One region of the Mycobacterium paraffinicum genome, then DNA from elsewhere that is predicted to be linked to it. Evidence: predicted binding sites of a transcription regulator. Region 1 holds the regulator's gene; the other holds the start of a gene.
What was found. Region 1 encodes HspR, which represses chaperone genes until heat shock. Its sites were predicted from a motif close to ANNTGAGTNNNNNNNACTCANNT; they were not measured.
Positions count from the first base shown of each region.

Region 2: the regulator HspR is predicted to act here: its motif matches at 6,368-6,390, upstream of lon (endopeptidase La).

Region 1 is NZ_JACKUR010000032.1:171,318-179,152, reverse strand. It holds gene H7J89_RS22550 (xanthine dehydrogenase family protein molybdopterin-binding subunit) at 1-735, opposite strand, end outside; gene H7J89_RS22545 (nucleotidyltransferase family protein) at 804-1,364, shown strand; gene H7J89_RS22540 (amino acid permease) at 1,361-2,809, opposite strand; gene dnaK (molecular chaperone DnaK) at 3,182-5,041, shown strand; gene grpE (nucleotide exchange factor GrpE) at 5,038-5,670, shown strand; gene dnaJ (molecular chaperone DnaJ) at 5,724-6,902, shown strand; gene H7J89_RS22520 (heat shock protein transcriptional repressor HspR) at 6,902-7,285, shown strand; gene H7J89_RS22515 (hypothetical protein) at 7,291-7,835, opposite strand, start outside.
Region 2 is NZ_JACKUR010000031.1:19,392-27,226, forward strand. It holds gene H7J89_RS21360 (hydrogen peroxide-inducible genes activator) at 1-839, opposite strand, end outside; gene H7J89_RS21365 (peroxiredoxin) at 944-1,531, shown strand; gene H7J89_RS21370 (alkyl hydroperoxide reductase) at 1,560-2,096, shown strand; gene H7J89_RS21375 (alpha-amylase family protein) at 2,101-3,408, shown strand; gene H7J89_RS21380 (DUF1810 domain-containing protein) at 3,394-3,831, opposite strand; gene H7J89_RS21385 (alpha-hydroxy acid oxidase) at 3,850-5,085, shown strand; gene H7J89_RS21390 (phytanoyl-CoA dioxygenase family protein) at 5,153-6,187, opposite strand; gene lon (endopeptidase La) at 6,403-7,835, shown strand, end outside.

The DNA.
Region 1 (7,835 bases):
ACGTTGCGCCGCAATGCCCAACAGGCGGGCGCAGAACGCCCGCAGTTCGTGTGGGGTCTGGGTGGACGCCCACATGGTGAGTTCTCCGGTGGCGGCCGTCCATTCGACGACCAGGCCGCGGGTCTCGATCGGCACCGGCGCGTAGATCTGCTGATAGATGTTCTCGCTGACGACGCACGGCGCGTTGGCGAACAGCTCTTCGTCCGGCGGGGCCCCACCCATCCCGCCGGCGACGTTGTTCGGGTAGGCGTCGTGCACCAGCACATCGGAGTCCTGGGCGCGGGTGAAGTCGCTGACCGCGGGCAGCGGCTCGTAGTCCACGTCGACGAGTTCCAGCGCGTCCTCGGCGAGGTAGCGGCTCTCGGCGACGATGAGCGCGACGGGGTCGCCGACGAACTTGGCCTCGCCCTCGGCCAGCGGTGGTCGCGGGGTGTCCGGCATGTCCTTGCCGGCGACGGCATGCCAGGCCTCTTTCACGTCCGGGTTGAGGTCGTCGGCGGTGAACACGGCGCGCACGCCGGGGAGCGCCAGCGCGGCCGAGGCGTCGATGCCGTTGATGCGCGCGCGGGCGAACGGGCTGCGCACGAAGCAGGCGTGCAGCATGCCCGGCCGCGAGATGTCGTCGACGAAGCTGCCGCGGCCGGTCAGCAGCCGGCCGTCCTCCACCCGCTGGACGCGGGTGCCGGCGTACCGGGGCGCCGGGGTGACGGCGTGCCCTTGTACGTCCTGACTCATGACGCTCCATCCGGCCGGTGCATAGCGATGTTATCGCTTTGGGAGAAGTGCAATGTCATCATAGGAGAGTGGGGTTACCGGAGTCGACCTCTCCACCACACAGCGTCGGTGTTGTGCTGGCCGCGGGTGCCGGGCGGCGCTATGGCAGGCCGAAGGTGCTGGTCGAGGGCTGGCTGCAGACCGCGGTCGACGCCCTGCGCGGCGGGGGCTGCGCCGACGTCGTCGTCGTGCTGGGCGCCGCGCAGGTCCCCGCCCCGGTCGGGGCGGTCGCGGTCCCCGTGCCGCGGTGGGAAGACGGGTTGAGCGCCTCGGTGCGCACCGGCCTGGAGCAGGCCGGCCGGATCGGCGCGGATTACGCCGTGCTGCACGTCGTCGACACCCCCGACGTCGGCGCCGCTGTGGTGGCGCGGGTGCTCGGCCGCGCGATCGCGTCCCCCAGTGGGCTGGCGCGCGCCGTGTTCGGTGATCGTCCGGGCCATCCGGTGGTGATCGCGCGCCGGCACTGGCCCGAGGTGCTATCGAGCGTCTCCGGCGATCGCGGCGCCGGGGCGTACCTGCGCACCCGGCACGACGTCGAGGTCGTCGACTGCGCGGACCTCGCCGGCGGTCAGGACGTCGACGAGCCTTAGGCCGCCGCGGATGGGTCGGCGGCCGGCAGCGCGGTGTCCTCGGCGGCGGCCCGCACGCGATTGCGGACCAGATACCAGCCGCCGATCAGCCCCGGGATCCCGACGGCCAATGCGCCGAGCAACCACGGGCCTTGGACCTTGTCCAACAACATCAGGACCAGGACGCCGGCCAGGAAGGCCAGCGTCAGGTAGCCGCTGTAGGGTGCCAGCGGCATCCGGAAGTGCGGCCGTTGCAACGTCCCGGCGCGGGACAGCCGGTAGAACCGCAGCTGGCTCGCCACGATCGTGCCCCAGGCCACCACCACGCCGACGGCGGCGATGTGGAGCACGATTTCGAACGCCTGGCTCGGTTTGACGGCGTTGAGCACGATGCCCAGGAGGCCGACAACGGCGGTGAGCAGGATCCCGCCGTAGGGCACGCCGTTCTTCGTCATGGGTGCGGTGAACTTCGGGCCGCTGCCGTTGATCGCCATCGACCGCAGGATGCGGCCGGTGGAGTACAGCCCGGCATTCAGGCTGGACAGCGCCGCGGTGAGAACGACGAGGTTCATCACGCTGCCCGCCCCGCCGAACCCGACCTTCGAGAAGAACGTGACGAACGGGCTCACGTGGTCCCGGTAGGCGGTGTGTGGCAGCAGCAGCGCCAGCAGGACCGTCGACCCGATATAGAAGATGGCGATGCGAAACACCACCGAGTTGATCGCGCGCGGCATGATCTTGTGCGGGTTCGCGGTCTCGCCGGCCGCGATGCCGACGAGTTCGACGGCGGCGTAGGCGAAGACCACCCCCGAGGTGACCAGCACCAGGGGCAGCAGGCCGGCCGGCAGGAGGCCGCCATGGCTGTCCCACAGCGCCACGCCGGGGTCGTGACCGTCGACCTTGAAGCGGCCGACCAGGAAGACGGCGCCAACGACCAGGAACGTCACCAGCGCGAGCACCTTGATCAGCGAGGCCCAGAATTCCAGCTCGCCGAACAGCCTGACCGAGATCAGGTTCATCGCCAGCACCATGACCAACGCGATCAACGCCAGCGTCCACTGCGGGACGGCCTGAAACGCCGTCCAATAGTGGCAGTAGTGCGCGATCGCGGTGGTGTCCACGATCCCGGTCATCGCCCAGTTGACGAAGTACAGCCAGCCCGCGGCGAAAGCGGTCTTCTCGCCGAAGAATTCCCGGGCATAGGACACGAAGGATCCGGAGGACGGGCGGTACAGCACCAGCTCGCCGAGGGCGCGCAGGATCAAGAACACGAAGATGCCGCAGATGCCGTACACCAGAAACAGCCCCGGCCCCGCCGACGCGAGCCTGCCGCCGGCGCCGAGGAAAAGACCCGTTCCGATGGCCCCGCCCAGGCCGATCATCTGTACCTGGCGGTTGGTGAGCCCCTTGTGATAGCCCGCGTCTTCGCGGGTGAGCCGCGCGGCGGCGCTGTCGAGCGGTGCCATCAAGCTCCTGCCGGGGGTGGCTCCAGGGAAGCTCAGGTTAACCCATCCGCGGGCCGGCGGGCTCGCCGAGCGGCTGCCGCTCCCTTCGAGGGCGACTGATCGGCTTCGGTGTGCGCCGGCGGCGCCGAGCGTGCGCTCATGGCGGGATTTGGCCACGATTTCCGCCCTGGGTGCACGGCCGGCGCCGTCGCGACGCACTTTTTCGGCGCCCCGGGAACAAGACGGCGGCGAGCGCCGTTAGCATGGTCGACAAGTTGAGCGAACCAGACTCAATGCTGGGTTGACACCACGGTGCCGTCCAGAGCAGTCTTGAGCGGGGTTCACTCAGCATAGTGGCACCAAGAAGGCTCTACTCAATCAGGAGGAATCACTATGGCTCGTGCGGTCGGTATCGACCTCGGGACCACCAACTCCGTCGTCGCAGTTCTCGAGGGCGGTGACCCCGTCGTCGTCGCCAACTCCGAGGGCTCACGGACGACCCCGTCCATCGTCGCGTTCGCGCGCAACGGCGAGGTGCTCGTCGGCCAGCCCGCCAAGAACCAGGCGGTGACGAACGTCGACCGCACCATCCGTTCGGTCAAGCGGCACATGGGCACCGACTGGTCCATCGAGATTGACGACAAGAAATACACCGCGCAGGAGATCAGCGCGCGGGTGCTGATGAAGTTGAAGCGCGACGCGGAGGCGTACCTCGGTGAGGACATCACCGACGCCGTCATCACCGTGCCGGCGTACTTCAACGACGCCCAGCGCCAGGCGACCAAGGAAGCCGGCCAGATCGCCGGCCTGAACGTGCTGCGCATCGTCAACGAGCCCACCGCGGCCGCGCTGGCCTACGGCCTGGACAAGGGCGAGAAGGAGCAGACCATCCTGGTCTTCGACCTCGGCGGTGGCACGTTCGACGTCTCGCTGCTCGAGATCGGCGAGGGCGTGGTCGAGGTCCGCGCCACCAGCGGTGACAACCACCTCGGTGGGGACGACTGGGACGACCGGGTGGTCGAGTGGCTGGTCGACAAGTTCAAGGGCACCAGCGGCATCGACCTGACCAAGGACAAGATGGCGATGCAGCGGCTGCGTGAGGCCGCCGAGAAGGCCAAGATCGAGCTCTCGAGTTCGCAGAGCACCTCGATCAACCTGCCTTACATCACCGTCGACGCGGACAAGAACCCGTTGTTCCTCGACGAGCAGCTGACCCGCGCCGAATTCCAGCGCATCACACAGGATCTGCTGGACCGCACCCGTCAGCCGTTCCAGTCGGTAATCAAGGACGCCGGCATCTCGGTGTCCGAGATCGACCACGTGGTGCTGGTGGGTGGTTCCACCCGCATGCCCGCGGTGTCCGAGCTGGTCAAGGAGATGACCGGTGGCAAGGAGCCCAACAAGGGCGTCAACCCCGACGAAGTTGTGGCGGTGGGAGCGGCCCTTCAGGCGGGTGTGTTGAAGGGCGAGGTGAAAGATGTTCTGCTGCTTGACGTTACGCCGCTGAGCCTGGGCATCGAGACCAAGGGTGGCGTGATGACCAAGCTCATCGAGCGCAACACCACCATCCCCACCAAGCGGTCGGAGACCTTCACCACGGCCGACGACAACCAGCCGTCGGTGCAGATCCAGGTCTACCAGGGCGAGCGCGAAATCGCTTCGCACAACAAGCTGCTCGGCTCCTTCGAGCTGACCGGCATCCCGCCGGCTCCGCGCGGAGTCCCGCAGATCGAGGTCACCTTCGACATCGACGCCAACGGCATCGTGCACGTCACGGCCAAGGACAAGGGCACCGGCAAGGAGAACACGATCAAGATCCAGGAGGGCTCCGGCCTGTCCAAGGAGGAGATCGACCGGATGATCAAGGACGCCGAGGCGCACGCCGAGGAGGACCGCCAGCGTCGCGAGGAGGCCGACGTTCGCAACCAGGCCGAATCGCTGGTCTACCAGACGGAGAAGTTCGTCAAGGACCAGCGCGAGGCCGAGGGCGGGTCGAAGGTTCCCGAGGAGACGCTGTCCAAGGTCGACGGCGCCATCGCCGAGGCCAAGACGGCCCTGGGGGGGACCGACATCGCCGCGATCAAGGCGGCGATGGAGAAACTGGGCCAGGAGTCCCAGGCGCTCGGACAGGCGATCTACGAGGCCACCCAGGCCGCGGGCGGCGCGGAGGCCGGTGCGCCCGGCGGACCGTCGGGCTCGGCTGACGACGTCGTGGACGCGGAGGTGGTCGACGACGACCGGGAGTCCAAGTGACGGACGGAAATCAGGAACCGGTGACGGTCACCGACAAACGGCGGATCGACCCCGAAACGGGTGAGGTGCGCCACGCCCCTCCCGGCCCACAGCCGGGAGGGGGCACGTCCCCCGGGGAGTTCGCGGGCGAAAGCCCCGAGGAGGCCGGCAAGGCCGCCGAACTGCTGGGCGACCTGCAACGGGTTCAGGCCGACTTCGCCAACTACCGCAAGCGTGCGCTGCGCGACCAGCAGGCCGCGGCGGACCGCGCCAAGGCCGCCGTCGTCAGCCAATTGCTGGGCGTGCTCGACGATCTCGAGCGGGCGCGTAAGCACGGCGACCTGGAGTCGGGCCCGCTGAAGTCGGTGGCCGACAAGCTGGACGGCGCCCTGACCGGACTCGGTCTGGTGGCGTTCGGCGAGGAAGGCGAGGACTTCGACCCGGTGTTGCACGAGGCCGTGCAGCACGAGGGCGACGGCGGCGACGGCTCCAGGCCGGTGATCGGCACGGTCATGCGGCAGGGGTACAAGCTGGGCGAGCAGGTCCTGCGGCACGCTCTGGTCGGTGTCGTTGACACCGTGCCGGACGAGGGCGCCCCGGCGTCGGAGGCGGCCGAATCGGACGATAACCCCGGCGCATCCGGTGAATAGACCACACAATCAGCACAACAACAGAACAGAAAGGTGGAAGGGGGTGACGCGACATGGCCCAGCGAGAATGGGTCGAAAAGGACTTCTATAAGGAGCTGGGCGTCTCCTCTGACGCCAGTCCCGAAGAGATCAAACGCGCTTACCGGAAGCTGGCGCGCGACCTGCATCCGGACGCCAACCCCGACAATCCCGCCGCCGGCGAGCGATTCAAGGCGGTGTCGGAGGCGCACAACGTGTTGTCGGATCCGGCGAAGCGCAAGGAGTACGACGAAACCCGCCGCCTGTTCGCGGGCGGCGGATTCGGCGGCCGCCGGTTCGACACCGGCGGTTTCGGCGGCTTCGGTGCTGGCGGTGACGGCGCCGAGTTCAACCTCAACGACCTGTTCGACGCCGCCGGCCGAAGCGGTGGCGCCAACATCGGTGACCTGTTCGGCGGCTTGTTCGGGCGCGGCGCCAGCGCCCGTCCCAGCCGGCCGCGCCGCGGCAACGATCTGGAGACCGAGACGCAGCTGGATTTCGTCGAGGCCGCCAAGGGCGTGGCGATGCCGCTGCGGCTGACCAGCCCGGCGCCATGCACGAATTGCCATGGCAGCGGCGCACGTCCGGGCACCAGCCCGAAGGTGTGCCCCACCTGCAACGGTTCCGGCGTGATCAACCGCAACCAGGGCGCGTTCGGCTTCTCCGAGCCCTGCACCGATTGCCGGGGCAGCGGCTCGATCATCGAGCACCCCTGCGACGAGTGCAAGGGCACCGGGGTCACCACCCGCACCCGCACCATCAACGTGCGCATCCCGCCCGGCGTCGAGGACGGGCAGCGCATCAGGCTGCCGGGGCAGGGCGAGGCCGGGCTGCGCGGGGCCCCGTCGGGCGACCTGTACGTGACCGTACATGTGCGGCCGGACAAGGTGTTTGGCCGCGACGGTGACGACCTCACCGTGACCGTCCCGGTGAGCTTCACCGAATTAGCCTTGGGCTCAACGATTTCGGTGCCCACGCTGGACGGCAAAGTGGGCGTCCGGGTGCCCAAGGGGACCTCCGACGGCCGCATCCTGCGGGTGCGCGGGCGCGGTGTCCCCAAGCGCAGCGGCGGTAACGGGGACCTGCTCGTCACCGTGAAGGTCGCCGTGCCGCCGAACGTGGAGGGCGCCGCGGCCGAGGCGCTGGAGGCGTACGCGGCCGCCGAGCGTGCCAGCGGGTTCGACCCACGGGCGGGATGGGCAGGTAATCGCTGATGGCCAAGAATTCACGAGACGAGTCTCGGACGTTTTTGATCTCGGTCGCCGCCGAGCTGGCCGGCATGCACGCCCAGACCCTGCGGACCTACGATCGCCTCGGCCTGGTCAGCCCGCAACGCACTTCCGGTGGGGGACGGCGTTATTCGGAGCACGACGTCAACCTCCTGCGCGAGGTGCAGCGGCTGTCCCAGGACGAGGGGGTCAACCTCGCCGGCATCAAGCGCATCATCGAACTGACCAATCACGTCGAGGCGCTGCAGGCGCGCGTGCAGGAACTCACCGAGGAGCTGGCACAGCTGCGCGCCGGCCAGCGCCGCGATCTGGCGGTGGTGCCCAAGAGCACCGCCGTGGTGGTGTGGCAGCCGCGCCGAGGGCGTTAGCCCCTTCAGGCTTCGGGCAGCTTGTCGAGGGTCTTCCGCGCCTCCTTGCGGAAGATCTCGTGCTCGTCGTCGAGGTATTCGGCGACGGCGTCGCGCACGCCCGTGGCGCGCTGCCGCACCAACGCCCGCATGGCCGGAATCCGGGAGGCCGGATAGGGAAGCTGGCTCACGGCAAGCTCTTTGGCTTCGTCGGTCTTGATTTGCCCGATCCACTCCACCAGCAGCGATTTGGTGGGGAAGTCCCGCCCGGCGCGGATTAGGGCGGCGATGCGCGGGAAGTCGGAGCGCTCACAAATTTTTGCGAGAGCGAACCCGGCGGCTTCTAGTTCCAGGTTGCTTAGCGGCGGTTCGATCTCGAACTGGTGAAACAAAGCATCGATAGCGGCGCGGTTGCCCTTCGCGTGCTTGGTGATCAGATTGCGCAATAGGCCGGCGCGCCAGGCCCGACGATCCTCTTCAGGAGGAACACGCTCATCGAGGTGCTGCAGCCAATCGACGATGATCGGCACCGCCTGCGGATAGTCGTTGGGCGAGTTGACCAATTCCCAAA
Region 2 (7,835 bases), on a different contig from region 1:
TACACCAACCCGATGCGCCGTCCGGGGCGGGGCGTGGCGAACTGCGCCAGGCCCAGGCGGGTTCTCGTCGCCTCGACCGGCACCGCACTCTGCGGGATCAGCGTCACCCCCAGGCCGCCGGTCACGCACTGCACCGCGGTGGCCAGCGACGCCGCCCGGGTGTTGGCCAGTTCCGCCCGCACGCCCGCCTTGTGGCAAACGTCCAGCGCCTGATCGCGCAGGCAGTGCCCCTCATCCAGCAGCAGCAGGGGCAGGTCGGCCAGTGCCGTCGCCGGAACCCGCCGCCTACCCGACAGCGGATGTCCGGGCGGTAGCGCGAGGACGAAATCCTCGTCGTAGATCGGGATCGCGGTGACGCCGCCGGCGTCGGCGGGCAGGGCGATGAGCGCCGCATCGAGCGCACCCTCGCGCAATACCGTCATCAGCCGTTCGGTCTGGTCTTCGGTCACCCGCAACGTCATTCCGGGGAACTGCTCGGCCAGACCGGCCAGCACGGTCGGCAAGACGTAGGGCGCGACCGTCGGGATCAGTCCCAGCCGCATCCCGCCCCGCAGCGGATCGGATGACCCCGCGGCGGCGGCGGTGAACGCGTCCACCGCCTCGATGACGGTCTGGGCGCGCGGCAGCAGCGCCGTGCCCTCCGTCGTCAACAGGACACGCCGCGTGGAGCGCTCGATGAGCTGGGTGCCGAGCCCGGTCTCCAGCGCGGCAAGCGCCTGCGACAACGTGGACTGGCTGACCCCGAGAGTGGTTGCGGCGCTGCTAAATTGACGCTTTTCGGCGATCGCGGCGAACGCACGGAGACCGGCGATCGTCGGCTGATAAATCTTATCGGGCATACCGATAAGTGTAGTGGGAAATATCACCTTTACTTCAGGTCGGGTGAACGGGCAGCATGGGCAATGAAATTACTAATCTTGAGTGAATCCAAATTAGGAGAGCCATGCCTTTGCTGACCATCGGCGACCAGTTTCCCGCCTACGAGCTCACCGCGCTGATCGCGGGCGATCTGTCCAAGGTTGACGCCAAGCAGCCCGAGGACTATTTCACCACTGTCACCAACGAGGACCACGAAGGCAAGTGGCGCGTTGTGTTCTTCTGGCCCAAGGACTTCACCTTCGTATGCCCGACCGAGATCGCCGCGTTCGGAAAGCTCAACGACGAGTTCTCCGACCGCGACGCGCAGGTCCTGGGTGTGTCGATCGACAGCGAGTTCGTGCACTTCAACTGGCGCGCGCAGCACGAAGACCTGAAGAAGCTCCTCTTCCCCATGCTCTCGGACATCAAGCGTGAGCTGAGCCTGGCCACCGGCGTTCTCAACGCCGACGGCGTTGCCGACCGGGCGACCTTCCTGGTGGACCCCAACAACGAGATCCAATTCGTTTCGGTCACCGCCGGATCCGTGGGACGCAACGTCGAGGAAGTGCTGCGGGTCCTGGACGCCCTGCAGTCCGACGAGCTGTGCGCCTGCAACTGGCGCAAGGGTGACCCGACGCTGAATGCCGCCGAGCTGCTCAAGGCATCGGCTTAGTCGCGTAGGGTCTGAACAGGGAGGCGAGATGAGCGTAGAAAACCTCAAGGAAGCGCTGCCCGAGTACGCCAAGGACCTCAAGCTCAACCTCGGCTCGATCACGCGCACGACCGAGCTCAACGAGGAGCAGCTGTGGGGTACCCTGCTGGCGAGCGCCGCGGCGACGCGAAACACTCAGGTAATCACCGAGATCGGTGCCGAGGCGGCCGACATCCTGTCCGCCGAGGCGTACAACGCGGCGCTGGGAGCCGCATCGATCATGGGCATGAACAACGTGTTCTACCGTGGCCGGGGCTTCCTCGACGGCAAGTACGACGACCTGCGTGCGGGATTGCGGATGAACATCATCGCCAATCCCGGTGTGGAGAAGGCGAACTTCGAGCTGTGGTCCTTCGCGGTGTCATCGATCAACGGATGCCCGGACTGCGTGGCCTCCCACGAACACACGCTGCGCGAGGCGGGCGTCACCCGGGAGACCATCCAGGAGGCGCTGAAGGCCGCGGCCATCATTTCCGGCGTGGCACAAGCGATTGTCGCCTCCCAGACGCTGGCCACCGTCGGCTGACGCAGTGACGGCACCAGCCTGGGTAGCACACGCGATCTGGTGGCAGGTCTATCCGCTGGGGTTCGTCGGCGCCTTTCCTTCGTCGGAGCCGCCGCAGCCGGAAGAACACCGGCTGCGGCGGCTCGTCGACTGGTTCGACCACGCCATCGCACTGGGCGCGTCCGGCGTTGCGCTGGGCCCGATCTTCGCCTCGCGCACCCATGGTTACGACACCACCGACCACTACCGCATCGACCCCCGGCTCGGTGACGACGCCGATTTCGACTACCTCGTCGCCGAGGCCCGTCGCCGTGGCCTGCGTATCCTGCTCGACGGCGTGTTCAATCACGTCGGCGTGGATTTCCCCCGTCACCGGGAGGCGCCGAACGACGAGGCCGCAGCGCGCTGGTTTCGCGGGCGCCAGGGGCGCTTTCACACGTTCGAGGGTCACTCGGAGCTGATCACGCTCAACCACGACAACCCCGAGGTGGTCGATTACACCGCGGACGTGATGGCGCACTGGCTGGAACGCGGCGCCGACGGCTGGCGACTCGACGCGGCTTACACGGTGCCGGAACGGTTTTGGGCCGCAACACTCCCGCGGGTGCGTGAGCGCTTCCCCGAGGCGTGGTTCGTCGGCGAGCTCATCCACGGCGACTACGCCGCCGTCGTGCAGGCCGCGACGTTCGACTCGGCCACCCAGTACGAGTTGTGGAAGGCGATCTGGAGCAGCCTCAACGACGGCAACTTCTTCGAGCTGGACTGGGCGCTGCAGCGGCACGACGAGTTCCTGGCCGGCTTCGCTCCGCTCACTTTCATCGGCAACCACGACGTCACCCGCATCGCCAGCCGGCTCGACCGCCCCGAGCACGTGGCGCACGCGCTGGTGATCCTGTTGACCGTCGGCGGCGTGCCCAGCGTGTACGCGGGCGACGAACTGGGATTCCGCGGCGTCAAGGAGGAGCGCTACGGCGGCGACGACGCGGTGCGCCCCGAGTTCGACTCTCCCCCACTGAAATTGGATGCGTTCGGCGCCCAGATGTGGGCGCTGCACCAGTTCCTGGTCGGGCTGCGCCGTCGTCACCCGTGGCTGCACCGGGCCTCGACCACCGCGCTGCGGCTGGAAAACCGGCACTACCTCTACGAGACCCGCAGCGGCGACGACGCGCTGCTGGTCGCGCTCAACATCGACGACGAGCCGATGCGCGTGGCGCTGCCGGAACTGGGCACGCGGCACCGGCGGGTCATCGGCGGTTCGTCGGCCCCGCCGCAAGAGGTGGTCGACGCGCTGGTCGTGGAACCGCACGGGTGGCGGATCTTAAGCCCGGCCTAGGCGTTCCAGAGTCAGCCGGTCCTGCCGGCCGTCGTAGTACTTGTCGAGGACCGCGAGGAATTCCCCGTTGTCGTCCGTGGCGCGGGCGAACAGCGTCATCGACGAGCGCAGCTTGAGGTCGTCGGGCGAGCCGAAGATGTCAGCGACCGATCGGCCCTGCACCGCGTCGACCAGCCGGGCGCACTCCCGCAACCGCGGGCCGAGCAGCTCATGGCGCAGGTAGGCACGCGCCTCCTCGAGCGAGGAGATGCCGTAATGCACCGCGGTCGGGCTGCCACCCAGGCCGCGCAACTGCGGGAAGACAAACCACATCCAGTGACTGCGTTTACGTCCGGAGCGCAGCTCGTCGACCACGTTTCGGTACACCGGGGCCTGCGCTTCGACGAAGCGCTGGAGGTCGAACGGGTCGCTCGCCGATTCCATGTGACTACGGTTGCACACATGGCGGTCAAACGACGAGTGCCCAGGGTGCGCGACCTCGCGCCGCTGATCCGGTTCAAGCGACCGCAGTTCGACGCGACCAGGCGCCGCCTCGACGCCGCGCACACCATCGAAGATCTGCGGCGCATCGCCAAACGCCGCACGCCGAAGGCGGCGTTCGACTACACCGACGGCGCCGCCGAGGACGAGCTTTCCCTCCAGCGCGCCCGGCAAGCGTTCCGCGACATCGAGTTTCACCCGACGATCCTGCGTGACGTCAGCAACGTCACCGCCGGCTGGAATGTGCTGGGCCAGCCGGTGGTCCTGCCGTTCGGCATCGCGCCCACCGGCTTCACCCGGTTGATGCACACCGAGGGCGAGATCGCCGGCGCCGCGGCGGCGGCCAAGGCCGGCATTCCGTTCTCGCTGTCCACGCTCGGCACCTGCGCGATCGAGGACCTGGTGACCGCTGTTCCCCAGGGCAGGAAGTGGTTTCAGCTCTACATGTGGCGCGACCGGGAACGCTCGATGGCGCTCGTCCAGCGCGCCGCCGACGCCGGGTTCGACACCCTGCTGGCCACTGTCGACGTCCCGGTCTCCGGCGCCCGGCTGCGCGACAACCGAAACGGGATGACGATTCCGCCGACGCTGACATTGCGCACCGTCCTGGATGCGGTGCCACACCCGAAATGGTGGTTCGACCTGTTGACCACCGAGCCGCTGGCGTTCGCGTCGCTGGACCGCTGGCCGGGAACCGTCGCCGAGTATCTGAGCACCATGTTCGACCCCAGCCTCACCTTCGACGACCTGGAGTGGATCAAGGCCCAGTGGCCCGGCAAGTTGGTGGTCAAGGGCATCCAGACGCTCGACGACGCCCGCGCCGTCGTCGATCGCGGCGTCGACGGCATCGTGTTGTCGAATCACGGTGGGCGCCAACTGGATCGGGCCCCGGTGCCGTTCCACCTGTTGCCATGGGTCTCGCGTGAGGTCGGCAAGCACACCGAGATCCTGCTGGACACCGGCATCATGTCGGGCGCCGACATCGTGGCGGCGATCGCGCTGGGCGCGCGGTGCACGCTCGTCGGACGGGCCTACCTGTACGGGCTGATGGCCGGCGGCGAACCCGGCGTCGCCCGCGCGATCGAAATTCTTTCCGAGGGCGTGATCCGCACCATGCGGCTGCTGGGTGTCACCTGTCTCGAGGAGCTTTCGCCCAAGCACGTGACCCAACTTCGGCGGCTCGGGCCCATTCAGTAGCGCCGAGATCGCCGGCATGGCTGTGAATTGACCCGGGAGCACGACCGTGGCGGCAATCTCGACGGCGCTACTGCAGGCGGGCGACCCGTTCGGTGCGGTTGCGAACCAGGTCGTTGAAGGCCTCGCCGGGCCCGACGTGTTCGAAGAGTTGCGGCGGGTAGTGGGTGACGTACATCGTGCGCCGGCCGCCGGCACCGGTCGGCCGGGGTGAGGCGTGCATCAGGTCCTGGACGTGGACGGTCACGTCGCCGGGGGCGGTGTCGATGCTGACCACCGGGACCCATTGGAACCGATGTTCCCAGCGGTAGTGAATCGCCTGACCGTGGCTGCCCGGCACCACCTGAAGGTTGCCGGTGGAGGCGTCCGAGCCGGTCAGCTGAATGCCGATGCTGACCGCGGGGCACATGAGAGCGTGCCCACCCATGCCGCAGTCCTGATGCCAGGGGATGTTGGACAACCCGCTGGTGTTGCCTGGCACTTTGAGCAACACCGCGCTGCCTTCCATCCGGTCGGGTGCGGGGCGAAGCGCGGGGTTGATGAGGGTGCCCAGCCTGGACACCCTGGGATCGTTCTCCAAGAGGGCGAGGACGGGTGAACGCATCGTTGCGTATACCAACCGGCACAGCACGCTGCCGCCGTGCTCGTCGGTGACCCACCACGAACGGTCATCCCCCGGCCGGGCCTGGGCCGCGAGGCGGTCGACCTCGCAGTTGGCGGCCCGCATCTCGTCGGCGTCGAACACGCCCCTGACGTGCAGGTAGCCCATGGTGTGCAGCTGTGCAGACAACTCGGTGTCGTCGGCGTCGAGCGTGAACGTGGCGAGCGGGTCGCGCCCCTTCAGGTCGGCGCGGGCCGGATCGTAGGGCGGGACGCCGGCGTGCAGGTACCGCAGGGCCGGGTCCCAGTCGGCCAGCTGGTCGAAGCCGCCCCGCTCGAAGGACAGCTCGTCGCTGAGCAGGAGGTTGATGACCGTGCGGATCTGGCCAACCATGTCGTCCCACGCCCGTCGGGACAGCCGCACCACGGCGTCTCCGGTGCGCTGCCCCTCGCCGACGCGGATCGTCGGGCCATCGACGGCATAGGTGACGGCATCGTCGTCCACGAGGAAGGTGATGGCGCCGACGGAAGCGAGGTCTCTGGCCGCGGATTCCAGGACATCCGGGTCGAGAGCGGTCGGGGCGGGTGCGTCAGCGGCACGGGCCGATTATCCAAGACCGCCAACGTGATAGCCACCACTTACCCGCCGCGGCCCTTCGTAGGGGAACAAACCGGCACCCGCCTGGGTTGAGCGCATCAGACTCAGTTTTTGGAGGATTGATGGCTGAAGCCAACTCGGTGCCGGTGCTGTTTGTCACCGACACCATCGTGTTGCCCGGAATGGTCGTTCCGATCGCGCTCGACGAGGCCGCGCGGGCGGCAATCGACGCTGCTCAGGCGAGTGAATCCGGGCAGCTGCTGATCGCGCCCCGGCTGGATGACCGGTACCCGTCGCACGGTGTGATCGCCAAGATCTTGCAGGTCGGACGCATCGCAGGCGGCGGCACCGCGGCCGTCGTGCGCGGTGAGCGCCGGGCGCAGATCGGGGCGGGGGCGTCCGGGCCGGGCGCGGCGCTGTGGGTCGAGGTGACCGAGGTCCCCGAGGTCGAGGCGACCGACGAGATCAAGGCGCTGACCGCCGAGTACAAGAAGCTGCTGCTGGCGATGCTGCAACGGCGCGAGGCCTGGGAGATCGTCGACTACGTCAACAGGCTGTCCGATCCGTCGGCGTTGGCCGACACCTCCGGCTACGCGTCCTACCTGTCCAGCGAGCAGAAGCGGCAACTGGTCGAGACCGAGGATGTCGCCGAGCGGCTGCGGGTGCTGATCGACTGGACCAGCGACCACCTCGCCGAGGTCGAGGTCAACGACAAGATCGCCGAGGACGTGCGTGAGGGCATGGAGAAGACGCAGAAGGAGTTCCTGCTGCGCCAACAGCTGGCCGCCATCCGCAAGGAGTTGGGTGAGGGTGAGCCCGACGGGTCGGATGACTACCGGGCCCGCGTCGAAGCGGCCGAGTTGCCCGAGAAGGTGCGCGAGGCCGCGCTGCGCGAGGTCGGCAAGCTGGAACGGTCCAGCGACCAGAGCCCGGAAAGCGGCTGGATCCGCACCTGGCTGGACACGGTGCTCGACCTGCCCTGGAACGTCAGGACCGACGACTCGACCGACCTGAAGGCCGCGCGGGGGGTGTTGGACGCCGACCACCACGGGTTGGACGACGTCAAGGACCGCATCGTCGAATACCTGGCCGTGCGGGCCCGCCGCGCTCAGCGTGGTCTGCAGGTCGTCGGAGGCCGCGGCTCGGGTGCGGTGATGGTGCTGGCCGGTCCCCCCGGCGTCGGCAAGACGTCGCTGGGCGAGAGCGTCGCCCGGGCGCTGGGCCGCAAGTTCGTGCGCGTCGCCCTGGGCGGTGTGCGCGACGAGGCCGAGATCCGCGGGCACCGGCGGACCTATGTGGGCGCGCTGCCGGGGCGGATCGTGCGGGCCATCGGCGAGGCGGGGTCGATGAACCCGGTCGTGCTGCTGGACGAGATCGACAAAGTCGGTTCCGACTACCGGGGCGACCCGAGTGCGGCGCTGCTCGAGGTGCTCGACCCGGCGCAAAACCACACGTTCCGCGACCACTACCTGGACCTGGACCTGGACCTGTCCGACGTGGTGTTCCTGGCCACCGCCAACGTCATCGAGAACATCCCGTCCGCCCTGCTGGACCG